2 regions of the Leucobacter aridicollis genome follow, and region 2 is predicted to be linked to the other one. Evidence: predicted binding sites of a transcription regulator. Region 2 holds the regulator's gene; the other holds the start of a gene.
The links. The regulator HspR, encoded in region 2, represses chaperone genes until heat shock. The targets are predictions, from matches to a motif close to AAGTTGAGTCNNNNNGACTCAACTT.
Positions count from the first base shown of each region.

Region 1: a site for HspR is predicted at 2,335-2,359, ahead of KI794_RS04655 (Hsp20/alpha crystallin family protein). Genes of this name have one in related genera too.

Region 1 covers NZ_CP075339.1:1,045,013-1,054,707, reverse strand. Annotated here, with positions in the region: partial or broken gene KI794_RS16305 (transposase) at 1-296, opposite strand, end outside; gene KI794_RS04660 (hypothetical protein) at 1,120-1,386, opposite strand; gene KI794_RS04655 (Hsp20/alpha crystallin family protein) at 1,876-2,310, opposite strand; gene KI794_RS04650 (hypothetical protein) at 2,582-2,749, shown strand; gene KI794_RS04645 (hypothetical protein) at 3,527-4,069, shown strand; tRNA gene KI794_RS04635 (tRNA-Pro) at 5,271-5,344, opposite strand; gene KI794_RS04630 (maltokinase N-terminal cap-like domain-containing protein) at 5,515-6,153, opposite strand; gene typA (translational GTPase TypA) at 6,249-8,153, opposite strand; gene KI794_RS04620 (ABC transporter ATP-binding protein) at 8,401-9,695, opposite strand, start outside.
Region 2 covers NZ_CP075339.1:280,122-289,816, reverse strand. Annotated here, with positions in the region: gene resB (cytochrome c biogenesis protein ResB) at 1-1,120, opposite strand, end outside; gene KI794_RS01280 (cytochrome c biogenesis CcdA family protein) at 1,104-1,877, opposite strand; gene KI794_RS01275 (TlpA family protein disulfide reductase) at 1,877-2,506, opposite strand; gene KI794_RS01270 (histidine phosphatase family protein) at 2,503-3,147, opposite strand; gene KI794_RS01265 (class I SAM-dependent methyltransferase) at 3,195-4,370, opposite strand; gene KI794_RS01260 (heat shock protein transcriptional repressor HspR) at 4,358-4,777, opposite strand; gene KI794_RS01255 (DnaJ C-terminal domain-containing protein) at 4,822-5,775, opposite strand; gene KI794_RS01250 (nucleotide exchange factor GrpE) at 5,768-6,409, opposite strand; gene dnaK (molecular chaperone DnaK) at 6,412-8,259, opposite strand; gene KI794_RS01240 (MFS transporter) at 8,614-9,695, shown strand, end outside.

The sequences.
Region 1 (9,695 bases), 760 kb from region 2:
AGTCAGATCGTTCACCCACAACTGATTCGGCGCACCTGCGCTGAATGCGCGGTTCGCGAGGCCTGAGCTCACCATTCTCTTGTTCAGGTTCTCGAATCCGCGCCTGCGCGTCGGGGAAGACTCCACTTTTCACGCCTTGGTTGATATCGGCCTGGCGTACCCAGGCGCGCACCGTCGACCCGGAACCGAGTTTTTCCGGCCACGCCCACGGTCGCGCCTTGGCTCATACCGGGTTAGGCGCAGAAAGTTCGCACCATTCTGATCGCTGCACCTCCCTCCCAGCCGAGTAGCGGCATCTCTTGTTCTCATGTTGGACTCCGCTCCATGCCCCATCCGCAACCCTGGAACCTCCAACATTGCCAGGACGCCTTCATCAACGGGGCACCGGGCCCCTCTCCCAAACCCACGTGTTCGAGCCGAGAATACGGCCACCATACTCTTCGAAGAAGTCGGTAGATAGAGTGGCCGGCATGGGGAAGACGAATGGGATCCTGAATCGCTGCATCAATGAAGCTCGGGATGAGCTATCAGAATTCACGAATGGGAGGGCATTTACATCGGGGAACTGTCATGCACTTCATGACCGCGTTCAGCGCGTCTTAGAGTCACTTACCGAGGCAGTTGAGGCGCTTGCCGAAGACAGGGCACAGCGCCGCGATAACGAGGAGCCCAGCCGAGTAACTACACGCGGCTAGTGACGTCCGAGGAGCGCTTCCCGGAGTGACTCAGTGCGAGAGATCGCGTCGTCGAGCTGCCGCGCCGGTTCGCGAAGGTAAAGCTGTCGGCAGATAGGTTCTTGCGTTCACGTCGCGCTTGCGCGATTTCCTTGTCGAGGTAGTCAATGGTGTGAGTTCTAATGTGTTTTGGAAGTCGTCTGAAGCCTGCCCCAAAAGGAGGAGGAACCGTACCGGGCGGGGTGACGTGCGCCTGCGCCTCATTGTTGGAGGCTTCATAGCTCATTAACGTGGGCCCCCTCGCTCAGGCCGGTGGCGAAAGACCGCCGATAATCGTCGCTGTGATACAGCGACAGACTCAAAGCAGGTTACCGCCTAGTTGGCGGTACAAGAAGGGCACGGTAGGCACGCGTTCATCGGTTGTCTGCCGGGGGTAGGACTTCTCTCATCCGGTGATCAAGCCCCAAATGAGCAGGACGACTATGGAACCACTAATGAGAAGCGTCCAGAACTGTAATGACCAGAGGTTCTGGGGCGACGCGTCGAACACGATCGATCCAAGCCAACCGCCAGAGATGCATTCTTCAAGAGCAGCCGACTCCACCTGCGGACACATGTTGCTCTCGCGGAGTTCATCCGCGGTCTCGTAGCGAACGAGGAAGCTCACCGTTGCGCCGGCGAACGTGCCACTTGGCGTTCCCAGCAACAGCATCGGCGCAGGTCAAGCTACCGAGAGTTCACTGGATGGAACGATAACTTTGCGACCGACTCGTCGACCTTTTCAACCGAGCGAGTGGGGGTGGGCCCAAAGGACTCACTAGCGCTGCTGCAACCGGCGGGTGCCCCGTGAGTACTTCGAGAAGGGTTCGAGAGGGGTTCGAATAACATTTCACCGCTCACTTCCTCGACGCCTGGCAAGTGACATGGTGCTGACGCTTCGAGCGGCCGATGGCGACGAGGACACCCTTCGCGCGTTGACCATGCCTCATACGTGCCGGGACCCGCTCGCGCACATCACCTGCCCCGAAGCGCTCAAGAGACGTCAACAGGGCGGCAGCCTTGAAGAGCGCACGCAGAGCCCGAATGACCCTCTCGTCGGCGGAGACGAGGCGCAGCCCCGTTCCAGCGAGATAGGTATCTCTCGGAACGGGGCCGCAGCTCGTTCATATCAGGCTCAGGTTGTACGTGCAGGACCAGCTTGTTAGGCGGTGATCGACTTCCCCTCGGCTGCTTCAGTCGACGGCATTGCTACCTCGATCTTCCGCGGCTTTGCCTTTGCGTTCAGCGGAAGGATGACGCTGAGGACACCGTCCTTGTAGGTGGCGCTGATGTTCTCGGTATCGATGCCTTCGCCGATGCTGAACTGTCGCAAGTAGGCGCCCTCGGGGCGCTCCTGTGTCAGCCACTTCACGCCGTCGGAGTTCGCGCCTGAACGGTAAGCGCGGATCGTGAGTAGCTGGCCGTCGACGTCAATATCGAGGCTGCCTGGGTCGATTCCTGGCATATCAGCTGTCAGGAAGTATCGGTCCTGGTCTCGGTAGAGATCAACGGGCATGGCGCGTGGCGCGGTGCGCGCCTGCAGCATGCCGGTGGCGACTCGTTCGAGCTCAGTGAAAGGGTCAAATGTCAGTGCCATTGAGATCAGTCTCCTTTCGATAGAAACCTGAGTCGGTTCCGCTCAGGTGTGATTTAGATTAGCACTCTGACCCTGAGAGTGCTAATAAAGAATGCTCAAAAATTGCTCAAAAGACCAACGCCACAGAGCTCACATTCCGGACCACTCGAGCCGTGTTCAACGACATCAATGCGCCCTGCCGCCATATCCGCAAGCAGCTACAGGCCCAAAAAGTAGCTGCCCCCATGTTTGAGGCGTATGGTGGTGTCCCACTCAGGAAAGGGAATGCAACATGAACGAGAAGAAGAAGCCCACCGAGGACACTGTTGACGAACCCGTAATGGACGGCGCTGACGAGGAATTCGATGGGGACGCAAACCCCCGCAAAGGGCAATCAGACCCAGGGCTGATCCGCCATCCCGACAAGGGCGACAAGACGACCGCGCCTTACAACCTGTAGAGCAGCCAGCAGCACTTCTGGACAAGACCACCAGTTGCGCCAACCACACTGCGCGAACCGCGCTATGTGATCCTGCAACACGAATATCCTCTTGCACATATCTGGCCGACTCGTACGGTGTTGACGCTCTGGTTCCGCATGCAATCACGAATGGCCCCCAGTAACCCTGCTCTCGCCACGGAGGAGGCGCGGGCCCACTGGGGGGCTATGTTCGTCGCTTCTGGACGGACTTAGCCCCGTTGGCTGGACAGGCGCCCGCGCTCCGTGGGAGTTGGCTTTCTCAAGCCCCCACAGTACGGATGCGGTCGCGGCCTCGAGGGCGCCGTGCTGCGAGATAACGCGTCGCTTGGATGGCTGGGGATGCCATTACTGCACAAAGAACATGGATACGTTGTCGCGGTTTGCGAGAGCAACGCTCATTGCGACGGGAGGGTCTTTGGGCTGGCGCATGACGCCCATAGATTGGTGTCGACTTACACGCATGGCATGCACTCGATGTCGTTGGTTGTGTCGGTGCGCGTCACGGCTTCCCCTGTCCGAAAGTTTGCTCGAATAGCGTCTGTGTGCCCACTGACATCTATGACTTGTTTCGGAGCCCTTTCTGCTCTCGCGTAGACGCGCGCACGGAGCTCGTCGAGCTGTTCTGGCGCGAGTGCTTGGTTCAGGATTTGTGCGATGCGTGTACGAGATAGACCGGCTTCTTCGCCGATTTGGGAGTGAGTGAGGCCGGCGCTCCGCGGCGCGAGAATACGGGGCCGGTCAGGTGATGGTTTGGACATGCAGCATCTGCCAACCGCCTGGGGTCTTGGCATTGCGCGCTGGCATGCTTGCGGTCTCGAAGACCTCTGTTTGGTCTCGCCCCTGACGCGTGCCGACCGCCGTCATGACACCACCGATCTTACCCATCTTCACTGGCGCTCTCACGAGGTCGAAACCCTCCGGCCGGTTCACCTTGAGCCAAACGTGGACTTCCTCGAGCGACTCCGCGACGCTTCACGCTCGACGGTTTCGACGAGTCGAATCGTGGCAAGCAGCATGACCTCAGGCGACTCGATCTTCAGCTATGAACCGGCTTTTACTATGGTTGTGCTTATGTGCCAGTACCAGCCCACCTGCCCAACGACGCGTCATCGGGAAGGGACTATTTGCCCTGAACGGATCCGCATTCAGAAGCACAACCAGAAGGTACAAAAACGCAACGCGGAAGTGCGTGAGCACAACCGCAAGGTTGATATCGAGAACCGGGTCGGGGCGGTCGTCGCCGTCGTCGCTGTCGTGGCTATCGCGGCTCTTGGCGTTTGGTGGTTCCTGCTGCGCTAAGGCTTTCCGCCATGCCGCCCACCTGGGTACGGCCAGCGGAATGAGTGACGCAACGCCTCAAGTACTCGAAGGTATGATGCTAATCATCGCCCTTGAAGTTACGCCGGACCCCACAGCAGCAGTGTCTCGAAGCGAACGGAAGACCAGCAAGCTCTTCTTCGAGCAAATGAAGGCTGGGCAACCTCTCATAATTCAGGGAACAGAGTAATGGCAGCTGCTCGAGGAGCCAGCAGTGCATTGGTCAACCGAGCGAAAAGCTGCGAAGCGCTCTGGAGCTTGAAGCGATTCAGCATTGGGTTTGCCGCAGCGATTCTCGTTCTGCTCATGGGCGGCCTGTTCAACCATTTCGCCCCCAGCAAGCCAGACTTCTTCCTGATCCTGCTCTTTCTCCTATCATCTGTCACCTTCATCAATGGCGCGTCCCGCGGCTTCGAGGGTCAAGGCTATTCCCAAGCATCGTCACGTTCATATCAACCGGTGCGGGGCGCCGTCGCCCTTCGCCCTATTCGCTTAGCCAAACCCGAAGCTCTCCTTGCGTCCGCGTGCTCACATCCCCCCTGTCGCCCCGTGATCGCTCAGTGGGGTCACCCTCGGGTTGTGGACACTACGCGAAGCAGACCCCCGTGTTCTGCTGGAACGGATGTCTCCTGACCACACGTAGGAAATTCACCCCGGAGTAGCGGCGAGAGGCCGCCCACCTCGTGATCGATACCGGCCGCGAGCGCGTGCACGTCGCCAAAGAACTCCGGCCCGGGGAACAACTCCTCGGCCGTTGGGTGAACCAAGAACGCGCACGGCTCGAAGGCCCGACCCCAGCCGAAACTCAACACGCCGAGACTCATGGGCGTTGCTCGCTCTGTCTACCACGCCTGGCGTTAGAAACGAAGCCGGCCTTGCTGGCCTGCGTGCGACAAATCCCGCGCACATTGATACGAGCGCGACGAATGACACGAACGCTTCCAGGACAGATCCCGACGATGTGGTGTTTCATGCCGACCGGGGTGCCCAGTTCACCTCGACACAGCTGCACGAGGTTTACCAGGCGCATGGACTCGCCCAGAAGCACCGCGGGGACGAGACGTCTAAAGCAGCGTAGTTTCCCATGTGCCCCAAATGTGCCCTGCGAACTGAGCTGGCGGTAGGCGAAACAAAAAAGCCCCGGAACTTCCGCAATTCTCTACGGCAGTTCCGGGGCCATCTGTCGGGATGACAGGATTTGAACCTGCGACCCCGTCGTCCCGAACGACGTGCGCTACCAAACTGCGCCACATCCCGATTTACGCTTTCGCGCAAGGAATACTCTATCGGGTCGCACTCGAAAAACGAAAACGGGCAGGGCGGTCAGCATGTCGCGGGCGGGGCTGTCAGCATGTCGCGCGGCGGCCGAGCTCGAGCCCGCGCACAAGCCGCTCCGGACCGGGCCCCGGCCCTGGCGACGCCGCTCGCTAGTCCAGCGTCGCGATCACCACGGGGGCGTCCTGCCCCGGCCAGGTCGCCGTAAGCGTGCCCACAGCCCCACGCGCAGCGGGTGAGTCGGTCTGCGGCACGTGGATCACCCTGAGCGTGGAGAAACCCGTCGAGGCGACGCTCACGCCGTCAGCGAGAGACACCTCAGCAGCCCAGAGCTCTGGCACCTGCGCGCCGGGCTCCCCCGACCCATGGATCGGCATTTGAATCGCCCGCGCGACGGTGCTGCCGTCGGGCTGGTGCACGAGCTCTTCACTGTTCGAGCCGCCCTGCGAGATCACCTGGGCGAGCACGGCGCGGTAGACGGGGTCGCCCGTCGCGGCAGTCACCCAGCGCGTGCCGAGCACGCCGTGCTCGGTCGTACCAACAAGGTGCGCCTCTCCGCCATCGAGCGGCGCGCTGCGGTAGGTGAGCGGCACGTGGTAGACCTTGTCCTCGCCAGCGGAGACAAGGATCCCGTCGATGCCAACCTCGCCTTCAGGGTCGTCGAGGCGGTAGCCCGAGACGCGCGTGAGCTTTGAGATGTCGCCAGTAAACCAGGGCTGCTTCGGCAGCCACTCGGCGATGAGTTCGAGCTTCGAAGGGACGAGCGTGGTGTCGATGTAGAGGAGTGCCATGACCCGATCATACGGGGCCGACGCGTGAGCGAAAACAGAAACGCCCACACCCTGGCAACAGCTCAGGGTGTGGGCGCGAAACGCGAAAGCGGCGCTTACTTCTGGTTCTTCAGGCGCGATGCCGAGCGGGCGCGCAGCGACGCGTCGAGCTCGACCTTGCGAATGCGGATCACGTCGGGGGTCACCTCGACGCACTCGTCTTCGCGGGCGAACTCGAGGCTCTCCTCGAGGGTCAACACGCGGGGAGGAGTCATCGACTCGAACGAGTCTGACGAAGCTGCACGCATGTTGGTGAGCTTCTTCTCCTTGGTGATGTTCACGTCCATGTCTTCCGAGCGCGAGTTCTCACCGATAACCATGCCCTCGTAGACCTCCTGCGTGGGCTGCACGAAGAAGCTCATGCGCTCCTGGAGGTTGATCATCGAGAACGGGGTCACGACGCCCGAGCGGTCGGCGACGATCGAGCCGTTGTTGCGGGTGACGATCTGGCCTGCCCACTCGTCGTAGCCGTGCGAGATCGCGTTCGCGATGCCGGTGCCGCGTGTGGTTGTCATGAACTCCGAGCGGAACCCGATTAGGCCGCGGGCGGGCACGATGAACTCCATGCGAACCCAGCCGGTGCCATTGTTCACCATGTTCTCCATGCGGCCCTTACGCGCTGCGAGCAGCTGCGTGATCGCGCCGAGGTGCTCTTCGGGCGTATCGATCGTGAGGTGCTCGTAGGGCTCGTGGGTCTTTCCATCGACCTGCTTCGTGACAACCTGCGGCTTGCCGACGGTGAGCTCGAAGCCCTCGCGGCGCATGTTCTCGACGAGGATCGACAGCGCGAGCTCGCCTCGGCCCTGTACCTCCCACGCGTCGGGGCGGTCGGTGTCGAGCACCTTCAGCGACACGTTACCGATGAGCTCGCGGTCAAGGCGATCCTTGATCATGCGGGCGGTGAGCTTGTGGCCCTTCACCTTGCCGACGAGCGGCGAGGTGTTCGCACCGATTGTCATCGAGATTGCGGGCTCGTCGACCTCGATGAGCGGCAGCGGACGGGTGTCTTCAGCGTCGGCAATGGTCTCGCCGATGGTGATGTTCTCGATACCCGCGATTGCAACGATGTCACCGGGGCCGGCCTTCTCTGCCGGGTAGCGGGTGAGCGCCTTGGTGAGCATGAGCTCGGTGATACGCACGTTCTGCTGGGTGCCGTCGCTCTTGACCCAAGCGACGGTCTCGCCCTTGTGGATCCAGCCGTTGTGCACGCGCAGCAGCGCGATACGGCCGAGGAACGGCGAGGAGTCAAGGTTCGTGACGTGCGCCTGCAGCGGGTGCTCGTCATCGTACGTCGGTGCGGGCACCTGCTCAAGGATCACGCCGAAGAGCGCCTCAAGGGTGTCGCCGTCGGGCAGCGTGCCGTTGGCGGGCTCGTTCAGGCTCGAGGCACCGGCGCGGCCCGACAGGTAGACGACGGGAACGTCGAGGATCGCATCAACGTCGAGGTCTGGGTGCTCTTCAGCGATATCGGAAGCCAGGCCGAGCAGCAGGTCCTGCGCCTCGCCGACAACCTCGGGAATCCGGGCGTCGGGGCGGTCGGTCTTGTTCACCGCGAGGATCACGGGGTGCTTCGCCTCAAGCGCCTTGCGCAGCACGAAGCGGGTCTGGGGCAGCGGGCCCTCGGACGAGTCGACGAGCAGCACGACGCCGTCAACCATCGAGAGTGCGCGCTCGACCTCGCCACCGAAGTCGGCGTGGCCGGGGGTGTCGACCACGTTGATGGTGATCGGGCCGTTCTTCGCGTGCTCGCCCTCGTAGCTGATGGCGGTGTTCTTCGCGAGAATGGTGATGCCCTTCTCGCGCTCGAGGTCGTTGGAGTCCATAACGCGGTCATCGACGTCTGCGTGTGCGTCGAATGAGTTCGTCTGACGCAGCATGGCGTCAACGAGCGTGGTCTTGCCGTGGTCGACGTGTGCGACGATGGCGACGTTACGAAGGTCTTCGCGTGTGGCAAGAGCCATAGGGGTGGATCCTCACGATCATAAAATAGCGAACGTTCTATCATACCCGTTCACGACTCATCCCGCGACCCGCGCGGGAAATGCGCGAGTTGCGGAGCAGGCCGAGACGGACCTCGGAGCGACGTCTGCCCCGGAAACCCTGCCCGAGCCGCACGGCGCGGGCGCCCCTCTAGCGTAGTAGGTCGCCGCCCACCGCGGGAATGCGGTGGGCGGCGACCTACTGATGTGGCTGCGCGGCTGGACTCGGCTACTCGAGCCCCTCGGCCACTCGAAGCGCCCGCGCAAGCTCTCGCCGCTCGGCCTGCTCGGCGGGGTCGGGCACCGGAAGCGAGGCGAGCAGACGCTGTGTGTAGGTCTCCCGCGGGGCGCGAAGCACTTCGGAGGTCGGGCCGCTCTCGACGAGCTCTCCGCGGTACAGCACGCCCACGCGATCGGCGAGCGCGTCGACGACCGCGAGGTCGTGCGTGATGAACAGCGCGGCGAACCCAAGCTCAGCCTGCAACTCGGTGAATAGCTCGAGCACTCGCGCCTGTACCGATACGTCGAGCGCGCTCGTCGGCTCATCGGCGATGAGCAGCTTCGGATCGAGCGCGAGCCCGCGCGCAAGCGACGCGCGTTGACGCTGCCCGCCTGAGAGCTCGTGCGGATACCTGTCGCCGTAGGCGCGCGGGAGCTGCACGGACTCGAGCAACGCGTCGACACGCGGCCTTGCCTCGGCGACGGATCGCGCGACCCTGTGAACGATGAGCGGTTCGGCGACGTTCTCGGCGATTGTCAGTAGCGGGTTGAAGCTCGACGCCGGGTCCTGGAACACGAACCCGATGCTCTTTCGGAGCGGCCTGAACGCGCGCTCTTTGAGCCCGACCATCTCATGGCCGAGCACGGTGAGCGAACCGCCTGTCGCGCCGGTCAGGCCTGCAATCGTGCGGCCGATCGTCGACTTGCCTGATCCTGATTCGCCGACGAGGCCGTAGACCTCGCCCGCCCGGATCTCGAAGTCGACGCCGCGCACGGCCTTGAAACCTGGCCGCCCGAGCCTTCCCGGGTACTGGATCTCCAGGCCGCGCGCCGAGACGAGCGCCGGAGCCCCCTCCCCCGCTGACGCGGCATTCGCTGCGGCATCGGTGGGCCGCTCCGCAGCGCGGATCCTGCCGTCGCCGAGCTTGAGCACGGCGCCGAGCAGCTGCTTCGTGTAATCCTCGCGCGGGTTCGCGAAGACCTCTGCGACTGGCGCCTGCTCGACGACCTTGCCCTGGTACATCACGGCGACGTCGTCGGCGAGGTCAGCAACGACTCCCATGTTGTGGGTGATGAGCAGGATCGCGGTGCCGAGGTCGTCCCTGAGCTTCCGCAGCAGGTCGAGGATCTCGGCCTGCACGGTCACGTCGAGCGCCGTCGTCGGTTCGTCGGCGACGATGAGGCCGGGCTTCAGCGCGAGCGCCATCGCGATCATCACACGCTGCTTCTGCCCGCCCGAGAGCTGGTGCGGGAAGTAGTCGACCCGCTCCTCAGGATCAGGGAGCCCGACGAGTGCGAGCATCT
Region 2 (9,695 bases):
TCATGCCATCGAGCACCTTCACGACGCCGAGCGAGGTGAGGTTCGGGTCTGCGCCCTGCGGGATGAACGGCACCGACTCCTGGAACACGATCTCGCCGTCGGCGTTACGGATCACGATTGTCGGCGCGTAGCCGTTCGCGAGCAGGTAGATCGGCGAGCCGTGCACGCGCAGTGGGTGATTCACCCTGATCTCTTCAGCGCTCTCGTTTCCTTCGGGGTCTGTGAGCGTCATGCTCGCGATGAACTCGCGCACTTGCCCGATCGAGTTCGGGCTCGCATCCTCGTCATCGGGGGCGATGTAGTTGACGTCGAGATCGTCGAGGCGCAAGCTGAACGGCTCAAGTGTGTCCGAGCTGAACGCGCGGCCCGAGTTCGCCGAGTCGTAGTCGATGATCTGGTTGACGAAGCTTTCGCCTTCGTAGAGCACTCGCTGGCCGTTGAAGGTGAATGCGCTGCCGAGGCCGACGCAGACGAGCACCCCGACGAGCGCGGTGTGGAACAACAGGTTGCCTGTTTCGCGCAGGTAGCCGCGCTCGGAGGAGACCGAGACCTCTGCGACGCCGCGGTGCGTTGCCTCCTGGATCTCGACGCGGTAACGCTGACGGCGGAGGATCTCGGCGGCAGACTCGACTGCTGCGCGCGCGAACTCGAGCCGCTCCGCCTCAGTCGCCTCGGCGTTCGTCACGCGGGTCTCAGAGAAACCAGCCATGCGGTTGAGCCTTGCGGGCGTCTTCGGAGGCTTGCCTCGCCACGCCTGCCAGTGATGCTTGATTCGGGGCAGCACGCAGCCGATGAGCGAGATGAACAGCAGCAGGTAGATCGCCGAGAACCACACCGAGCCGTAGACGTCAAACGCCTGGATCGGGAACGCATCAAGGATCTTGAAGAGCGTCGGATTATCTTTCTCGTACTGCAACACGCCGTTCGGGTCGGCGCCGCGCTGCGGAACGAGCGAGCCTGGGATCGCGGCGACAGCGAGCAGAAGCAGCAGGATCAGCGCGACCCGCATGCTTGTGAGCTGACGCCAGAACCAGCGGAGCCAGCCTGTGAGGCCGAGCTCCGGGCTCGTCACGGGCGCTGGCGCGCCAGATCCGTCGTCATAATCAGAGGGGCGTGACATAGCCACCAATCCATATCTGAAGTTCGCTCATGATGAGGCCCCAGAGGCCAGTCACCATGAGAACACCGAGGATGATAAGAATGACGCCGCCGACGATGTTGACCGCACGGATATGGCGTTTGAAGAAGCTCATCGTCTGCGTCATCCAGCCGAAGCCGAAGGCCGCAAGCACGAACGGAATTCCGAGCCCAAGCGAGTAGAGCAGTGCGAGCAATGCCGCACGCCCGATCGAGCCCTGCTGCATCGCGAGCAGGCTCACGGTACCGATCGTGGGGCCGAGGCAGGGTGCCCACCCTATCGCGAACACGATGCCCAGCAGTGGGGCCCCAGCAAGGCCGACCTTTGGGCTGATCTTCAGCCTCGTTGTTCGCTGAAACTTCGCGAAGGCGCCCATGAAGACGAGGCCCATCACGATCACAACGACGCCCATGACGCGCAGGATCACGTCTTGCCAGTCGAGGTACCACGTGCTCGCGCCAACCGCGCCAGACAGCGTGAGCAGCACGACGAACACGATGGCGAAGCCGAGCACGAAGAGGATCGACCCGAGCACCATCCGGTTACGCTCGCGTCTGCCCGCAGCCTTTGGATTCGCCGCGTTTGCGCTCGGCGTACCTGCCACGCCAGAGACGTATGCAAGGTAGCCCGGGATGAGCGGGAGCACGCACGGCGAGAGGAACGAAACGAGCCCTGCAGCGATTGCGATGGCCGAGGCAACGAGCAGCTGCCCGTCGGCAATGATCTCCTGGATCCCCATCAGTTCGCGCCGGCAGCGGCCTGCTCGTCGAGCGTCTCCGTGACGAGCGTTTGCAGTTGCGACACCCCTGCAAGCTGCCCGACTACCGTGTGCGCAACGCGCCCCTCAGCGTCAAGAATCAGCGTCGTTGGAACCGCGTTCAGCGGGATCTGCCCTGCGAATGCGCGCTGCACAGTGCGGCCGCCGGGGTTATCGAGGATCGACTCGTATTCGATACCGAACTCGACTCCGAACTGCTTCGCCTGCGCGGCCTGATCGCGAGTGTTCACACCAACGAATTTGACGCCTTGCGGCTCGAACTCGTTGTATGCCTCGACGAGGTCTGGCGCCTCGGCCCGGCACGGGGCGCAGCCCGCGTACCAGAAGTTCACTACTGTGACGCTGCCGATCGTGTCGGCTGAGCTCAGCTCGTTGCCAAACTCGGTCTCGCCCGTGAACTCAACGGGTTCGCCACGCTTGTCTGCGGGGAACGAGGCCGAAGAGCCATCGCCTGCGACGAAGCCCTTGTCGCCACCCTGTTGCCACTGTGCGGCGAGCGAGTCGCCTTCGGTGGTGCTGCAGCCGGCGAGGCCAACTGCGAGGGCCGCGGCAGTGGCGGCGATGGCGGCGATTCGGCGTCGCGCGGTCATACAGCTCCTACATCGGTAGCGTCGTCCATGAGTGACTTCGCCGGGTTTCGGTAATCGACCTCGAACCAGCGGTTCCCGCGGCGCTCGAATGTCGTGATGCTCGAGAGGTCGCAGCGCCGTGTGGCTGGGTTATGGAACAGGGGTTTGCCTGCGATGTCGAGGTGCGCCATCCAGATCGGGGACTGGTGCGCGACCATCACAATGTCGCCACCCTGCGCCTTGTCCCACGCGTCGTTCATCGCTTCGCGCACGCGCGCCGCAACCTGGCGGTAGGGTTCCCCCCAGCTTGGGCGGAATGGGTTGACAAACTTGTACCAGTACCGCGGCTTCTTGAACGCAGCGTCGGGCCCCGAGTTCACCTTGCCCTCGAAGAAGTTCGTGGGCTCGATGATGCGATCCTCAGTCTGGATCTCGAGGCCAAGTGCGCTCGCGATGGGTCGCGCGGACTGCTGCGCGCGCTCAAGCGGCGACGCGTAGAGGGCGACTACTTTCCGGTCGCTACCTGCGAGTTCAAGCGCAGCAGCCTCGGCCATGGCGTGGCCTCGCTCTGAGAGGCGGAAGCCGGGGATACGGCCGTACAGGACGAGGTCGGGGTTATGGACCTCCCCGTGGCGCACCAAGTGCAAGAGTTTATCGCTCACACACTCATTCTAGGCTTCAGCTGCCTGTGAGTTCGGTGGCTGAATCCCTAACGCTTTGTCACTTCCAGCACGGTGAACGTTGCGTCGCGCTGGAGCTGCCTTGCGGGGCCAATGACGCGTTCAAGGAGCTGTCGATAACTGAGGTGCGAGTTGAACACGATACGCAGTTCGCCGCCGGGCTTCAGCACGCGCGCACAGTCGCGGATCAGCCGGTGGGCCACCCCCGCATGGACTGTCGATCCGGTGTGGAACGGCGGGTTGAGTAGCACGAGGTCAGCCCACCCGTCAGCGACCGCCTCAGCGCCATCAGCCCGGTGAATCGCCATCCGCTCCCCGACTCCAGCTGCCTCGGCAGTCAGCGCGGCCGAGCGAACGGCCGCATCCGACTGATCACTCGCAAGAACTCGCGCGCTCGGCAATGCGAGCGCAGCGGACACCGCGAGCACACCGCTTCCGCAACCCAGGTCAAATACGTTGGCGCCCGGGGCGATGTCGGCCCAGCTTGCACCGGCCCCACCTCGTTCGAAGGTGCTGAGCAGCAGGCGGCTGCCGTGGTCGAGTTTGGTGCCACCGAAAGTGGCGCCAAACGCCGCGAGGCCAAACGTGAGCTCGCGATCCTGCCCCCACTTCGGAAACGGAGGTTCCGCACCGGCAAGCATCGGGAGCGGGGACGTCGCCTGCAGCACCCGGGACTTTCGCCACCCCAGGCCGGCGGTCACCGCGCCGAAGTACCGCCCGAGAACGTCGTTCTGGGCGCGGGTCATGTGCTTCACCCGGCCGCCCGCGAACACCCGCACGGTTGGGCTCGCGAAGCGCGCGATCTTCCACGCGATCTCCTCGAGCGCTTCGAGGCCGCGGGGCAACTGCACAAGCACTGTCTCGGCCCCATCGAGAAGCTCGGGCCCGAGGGGTGCTGACTCGTAGCGGTCTCGCAGGCCGAGCCTCACCGCATTGGCCGCGAGAGCCCGCTCGCCGAGCACTGGATCCTGATAGGACCTGACAGCACCCGCGCCGAGCACTGCTGCCGCGCCAAGAGTGAGCGCCCCGTGCCTGTCACCAATCGTGACGACGGTTCCAGGCGCAGCAGAGCGAACGCGCTCGGCCGCGGCGGTCAGGATGTGCACGTCTGCAGTGTCGTACGCCTGGAGCTCTGGCGCGTCGAAATCGGGGTCGCGACTGAGCGCCCCGCAGAACTCTTCGAGCCGCGCAGCTACGGCTTCCACACAACAACTTCCGCGTTGCGACGCGTGCGAGTTCCGCGCCGCAACGTGACGACCTCGCCGCCAGCCCCGGCCGCGAAGACGCGGCGCTCAGGGCGCTTGAGCATTTCGTCTGACAGTGCACGTTCGAGCTCATGCACCTGGGACTCAAGCTCGCGCACGCGGTCCTCGAGCGTCAACACGCGGCGAATCCCCTCGAGACTCAGGCCCTCTGCAGAGAGTCTCGCGACCTCACGCAACCTGTGCACGTCGTAGAGGGAGTATCGCCGCGTGTTTCCGCTCGTGCGCTGCGGCACCACGAGCCCGATTCGGTCGTACTGCCGCAGCGTCTGCGGGTGCATCTCGGCGAGTTCGGAGGCAGCGGCGATCGCAAAGACCGGAGTAAACCTGTCCATTGGCACGTTGACCATTGCCCCTCCCTACGCCTTTCTTCTGAGTTGTGTTTCGTTGTGAGCTAGGCGCGAGCCCGCGAGAGCAGATCCGCGCGCGGGTTCTCCTGCGGCTCGACCTGCTGAAACGCTTCGAGCGCCTCGCGCGCCTCGTCGCTCAGGTGACTCGGAACCGCGACCTGAATCTCTGCGAGCAGGTCTCCCGTGCCCTTTGAGGTCTTCACTCCGCGGCCCTTCACGCGCAGCACTCTGCCGCTCGGGGTCCCAGGCTGCACTTTGAGCTTCACGGTGTCGCCACCAAGCGTTGGCACCTCGACTGTCGCGCCGAGTGTCGCCTCGGTGAACGTCACAGGTAGCTTGAGCTTCAGGTTCTGACCGTCGCGCTCGAACACCGGGTGCTTGCGCACGGTAACCGTGAGCAGCAGGTCTCCCGCAGGCGTACCCGCAGGCCCCTGTTCGCCCTTGCCACGCAACCTGATCTTCTGGCCGTTGGAAACCCCGGCAGGGATCTTGACCTTCACGTTGCCAGTCGAGGTCTGCAGCGTGACAGTGTCGCCACTCACCGCAGTCTCGAAATCGATCGTCGTCGAGGCGTTCACATCGCGACCCTTTTGGGGGCCGCGCGGCGCGCCACCGAACATGTTGAACAGGTCGTCGTAGCCGCCGCCCTGCTGGAACGTGTACTGCGTGTTCCTGCCACCGTGGCCGCCGCCGAACATGCCACCGAAGACATCCTCGAAGCCCTGGCCGCCCTGGCCACCCGATGTGAACCGGGCACCGCCGGCTCCCATCGCACGAATCTGGTCGTACTCAGAGCGCTGCTCTGTGTCGGAGAGCACCGAGTAGGCCTCGGAGATCTCCTTGAACTTTGCTTCAGCGGCCGCATCTCCTGGGTTCGAATCAGGGTGATACTTTCGCGCGAGCTTGCGGTAAACCTTTTTCAGTTCAGCGTCGTCGGCATCCTTCGAGACCCCGAGAGTGCGGTAGAAGTCTTTGTCTAACCAATCTTGACTAGCCATCAGCTCCCACCGCCACCGCTACCTTGGCGGGGCGCAGTTCAACATCTCCGATGCGATAGCCCCGCTCGACTACGTCAAGCACAGTGTGCTGCTCGGTGCCGGGAACCGGCACCTGAGCGATTGCTTCGTGCACCTGCGGGTCGAAAGGCTCCCCCTTCTCGCCGAAGCTTTCGACGCCGAGCCGTTCAAGGCTGGCGCGCAGCTTCTGCGCGATCGTGGCGAATGCGCTGCCCTCGGTCAAGTCGCCGTGCTGTTCTGCACGGTCGAGGTCGTCGAGTACCGACAGCAGCTGCAGCACGACCGAGGCCTTCGCGCGCTGCTTGTCGAGCTCGACGTTCGCCTCGGTACGCTTCCGGTAGTTCGCGTACTCGGCCGTGAGCCTACGGAGATCCTCAAGGTAGGGGTTCTCCTCGTCGCCCTCGGCAGCGTCGGCGTCCGCGCCAGCGGCCGCCTCGGTCTGCTCAGCGCCGAGAATGTCGTCTACCGTGAGATCGTCGCCTTCCGGCCCGGGAGCGGAGGGGGTTCCCTCCGCCCCGGGGGCCGATGCCGCATCGTTCTGCGATGCGTCGTCGGCCTGGCCCGCCGGAACATCGTTCACCGGCTGGTCGTCGCCCAGATGTTCCTCGTGTGCCATGGTTACTTCTGCTCCTCGTCGTCTTCAACAACCTCAGCGTCGACAACGTCCTCATCGTTCGACTCCGCGCCTTCCGCTGCTGCCTCAGGTGCCTCCTGCGCCTGAGCGTAGATCGCCTCACCGAGCTTCTGCTGGCTCTCGCCAAGCTTGTCAGCCGCGGTCTTCACCGCGTCATCGTCTTCGCCGGCGAGCGCCGTCTTGAGCGCGTCGAGGTCGCCCTGCACCTCAGTCTTGACGTCTTCGGGGAGCTTGTCCTCGTTCTCAGTGATGAGCTTCTCGACCGAGTAGGCGAGCTGCTCGGCGTTGTTACGCTGCTCAGCAGCCTCGCGACGCTTCTTGTCGTCAGCGGCGTGCTCCTCAGCCTCGCGCACCATGCGCTCGATGTCGTCCTTCGAGAGCGTCGATCCACCGGAGATGGTGATTGTCTGCTCCTTGCCCGTGCCCTTGTCCTTCGCGGAGACCTGGACGATGCCGTTCGCATCGATGTCGAAGGTCACCTCGACCTGCGGCACGCCGCGCGGAGCGGGTGCGATACCGGTGAGCTCGAACGTTCCGAGGTTCTTGTTATCGCGGGTGAACTCGCGCTCGCCCTGGAAGACCTGGATCGCGACAGAGGGCTGGTTGTCCTCTGCGGTGGTGAAGGTCTCGGAGCGCTTCGTCGGGATCGCGGTGTTGCGCTCGATGAGCTTCGTCATGATGCCACCCTTGGTCTCGATACCGAGCGAGAGGGGGGTCACGTCGATGAGCAGCACGTCCTTGCGCTCACCCTTCAAAACGCCTGCCTGGAGGGCCGCGCCGACTGCCACGACCTCGTCAGGGTTGACACCCTTATTGGGCTCACGGCCGCCGGTGAGCTGCTTCACGAGCTCGGTGACTGCGGGCATGCGGGTGGAGCCGCCAACGAGCACGACGTGCGCGATGTCTGCGACCTTCACGCCGGCTTCCTTGATGACGTCCTCGAACGGCTTGCGGGTGCGCTCGAGCAGATCCTTGGTGAGCTCCTCGAACTTCGCGCGGGTCAGCGTCTCGTCGAGGTTCGCCGGGCCGTTTTCGGTGAGCGAGAGGTAGGGAAGCTGAATCTGGGTGCTCGTCGAGTTCGAGAGCTCCTTCTTCGCCTGCTCAGCGGCTTCCTTCAGACGCTGCAGTGCAATCTTGTCACCCGACACGTCAACGCCGGTCGAGTTCTTGAACTGAGTCGCGAGCCAATCGACGACGCGCTGGTCCCAGTCGTCGCCGCCGAGGCGGTTGTCACCGGCAGTCGCGCGGACCTGAATCGTCGAGAAGTCGTCGTCCTTGCCCACCTCGAGGAGCGAAACGTCGAAGGTACCTCCGCCGAGGTCGAACACGAGGATGAGCTCGTCTTCCTTGCCCTTGTCGAGGCCGTACGCAAGAGCCGCAGCGGTGGGCTCGTTGATGATGCGGAGCACGTTGAGGCCGGCGATCTCGCCGGCTTCCTTCGTTGCCTGGCGCTCTGCGTCGTTGAAGTAAGCGGGGACGGTGATGACAGCGTCGGTGACCTTGTCACCGAGGTAGGTCTCGGCGTCGCGCTTCAGCTTCATCAGCGTGCGAGCGCTGATCTCCTGCGCGGTGTACTTCTTGCCGTCAATGTCGTCGCTCTTCCAGTCAGTGCCCATGTGTCGCTTGACCGAAGCGAGGGTACGGTCGACGTTCGTGACTGCCTGGCGCTTTGCGGTCTCGCCAACGAGCACCTCGCCATCCTTCGTAAACGCGACGATCGACGGGGTGGTGCGGAAGCCTTCGGCGTTCGCAATAACGGTGGGCTCGCCGCCCTCAAGAACGGCAACAACCGAGTTGGTGGTGCCGAGGTCAATACCTACTGCACGTGACATATATTCTCCTTGCGTTGTTATGGGACCGGCGGCGTGCGCCGGTGGTTCGCTGGACTCAAATCACCTCACTGGCAAGTTGAGCCTGATGCACTCAAGTTTAGCGAGACGGCCGCGAGAGTCAAGTCGATTGACCCAAACTTGAGTCGAATTCACTCAACTCTCAGCATCCGTTCACGAAGCAGTCGTTCGTGCGCAAACCCGAGTCCCGGGCAGCGCCAGGGCTCCGACCCGGTCCGCCCAAATCGCCACCCAAGTAGCCCTCAACCTGTGGCAGATCCGATGCACCCTGGAGTTCATCTCCCGGCAATCCTCACAATCCGCGCCCAGTAGCCGCGTACGCAGTAGCCTGGGGCTGTGAGCGAGACAATCCCCGCACCGAACCCACTCCCCGCGACGAAGCGGACAGTCGCCTCCTGGGCGATCTGGGACTGGGCAACGCAACCATTCAACTCCGTGATCCTCACGTTCGTGTGGGTGTCGCTCTACCTCGTCTCCGATGCGTTTCTCCCCGACGATGTTGCCGCGCAGAACGCCGACGGCAGCCTCGTCTGCTCACAAACCGGCGACGCTGGAACCGCGTACTGCACTGGCCTCGCAGATCTCTCAGCGAGCTACGGCTGGGTCACGTTTGCAGCAGGGATCCTGATCCTGCTGCTCGCCCCCGTGCTCGGCCAGCAGGCCGACGCGCGCGGCAACAAGAAGCGCTGGGTGGTACTCGGAACTGCTGCACTTGCGCTCATCCAGTTCGCGCTATTCTTCGTGTACTCCGACCCCCAGTACTTCTGGTTCGGCGCAGCCGCCGTCGCCCTCGGCGCCGTCGCAAGCGAGATCGCGGGCGTCAGCTACAACGCGATGCTGTTCGATGTGTCTACGAAGAAAACAGTCGGACGCGTAAGCGGCCTCGGCTGGGGCCTCGGGTACATCGGGGGCATCGTCGCCCTCATCATCGTCGTCCTGCTCACCGAACTCGACTGGTTCGGCATGGACGTGTCAGATGGGCTCGCATATAGGCTCATCGCCGTCGGCGCGGCAGTCTGGACGATCGTGTTCTCGATCCCGTTCGTACTGTGGGTGCCCGAGCCGCCGGCCCGCACCGACCGGCCACGCGTCGGGTTCTTCCGAAGCTACGCTGTGCTCGTGCGAGATCTCGGCGCGCTGTTTCGCGAGCAGCGGCAAACCTTCTGGTTTCTCATTTCGAGCGCCGTGTACCGCGACGGCCTCGCCGGCATCTTCGCGTTCGGCGGCATTCTCGCGGCAGTGTCGTTCGGTTTCTCTGCGACCGAGGTAATGATCTTCGGCGTCGCACTCAACCTCGTCGCAGGTATCTCGACGATCATCGCGGGCAGGCTCGACGACAGGTTCGGCCCTCGCGCAATCATCGTGACATCACTCCTGATCCTCGTGGTGAGCGGCCTCTTTATCTTCTTCTTCCGAGA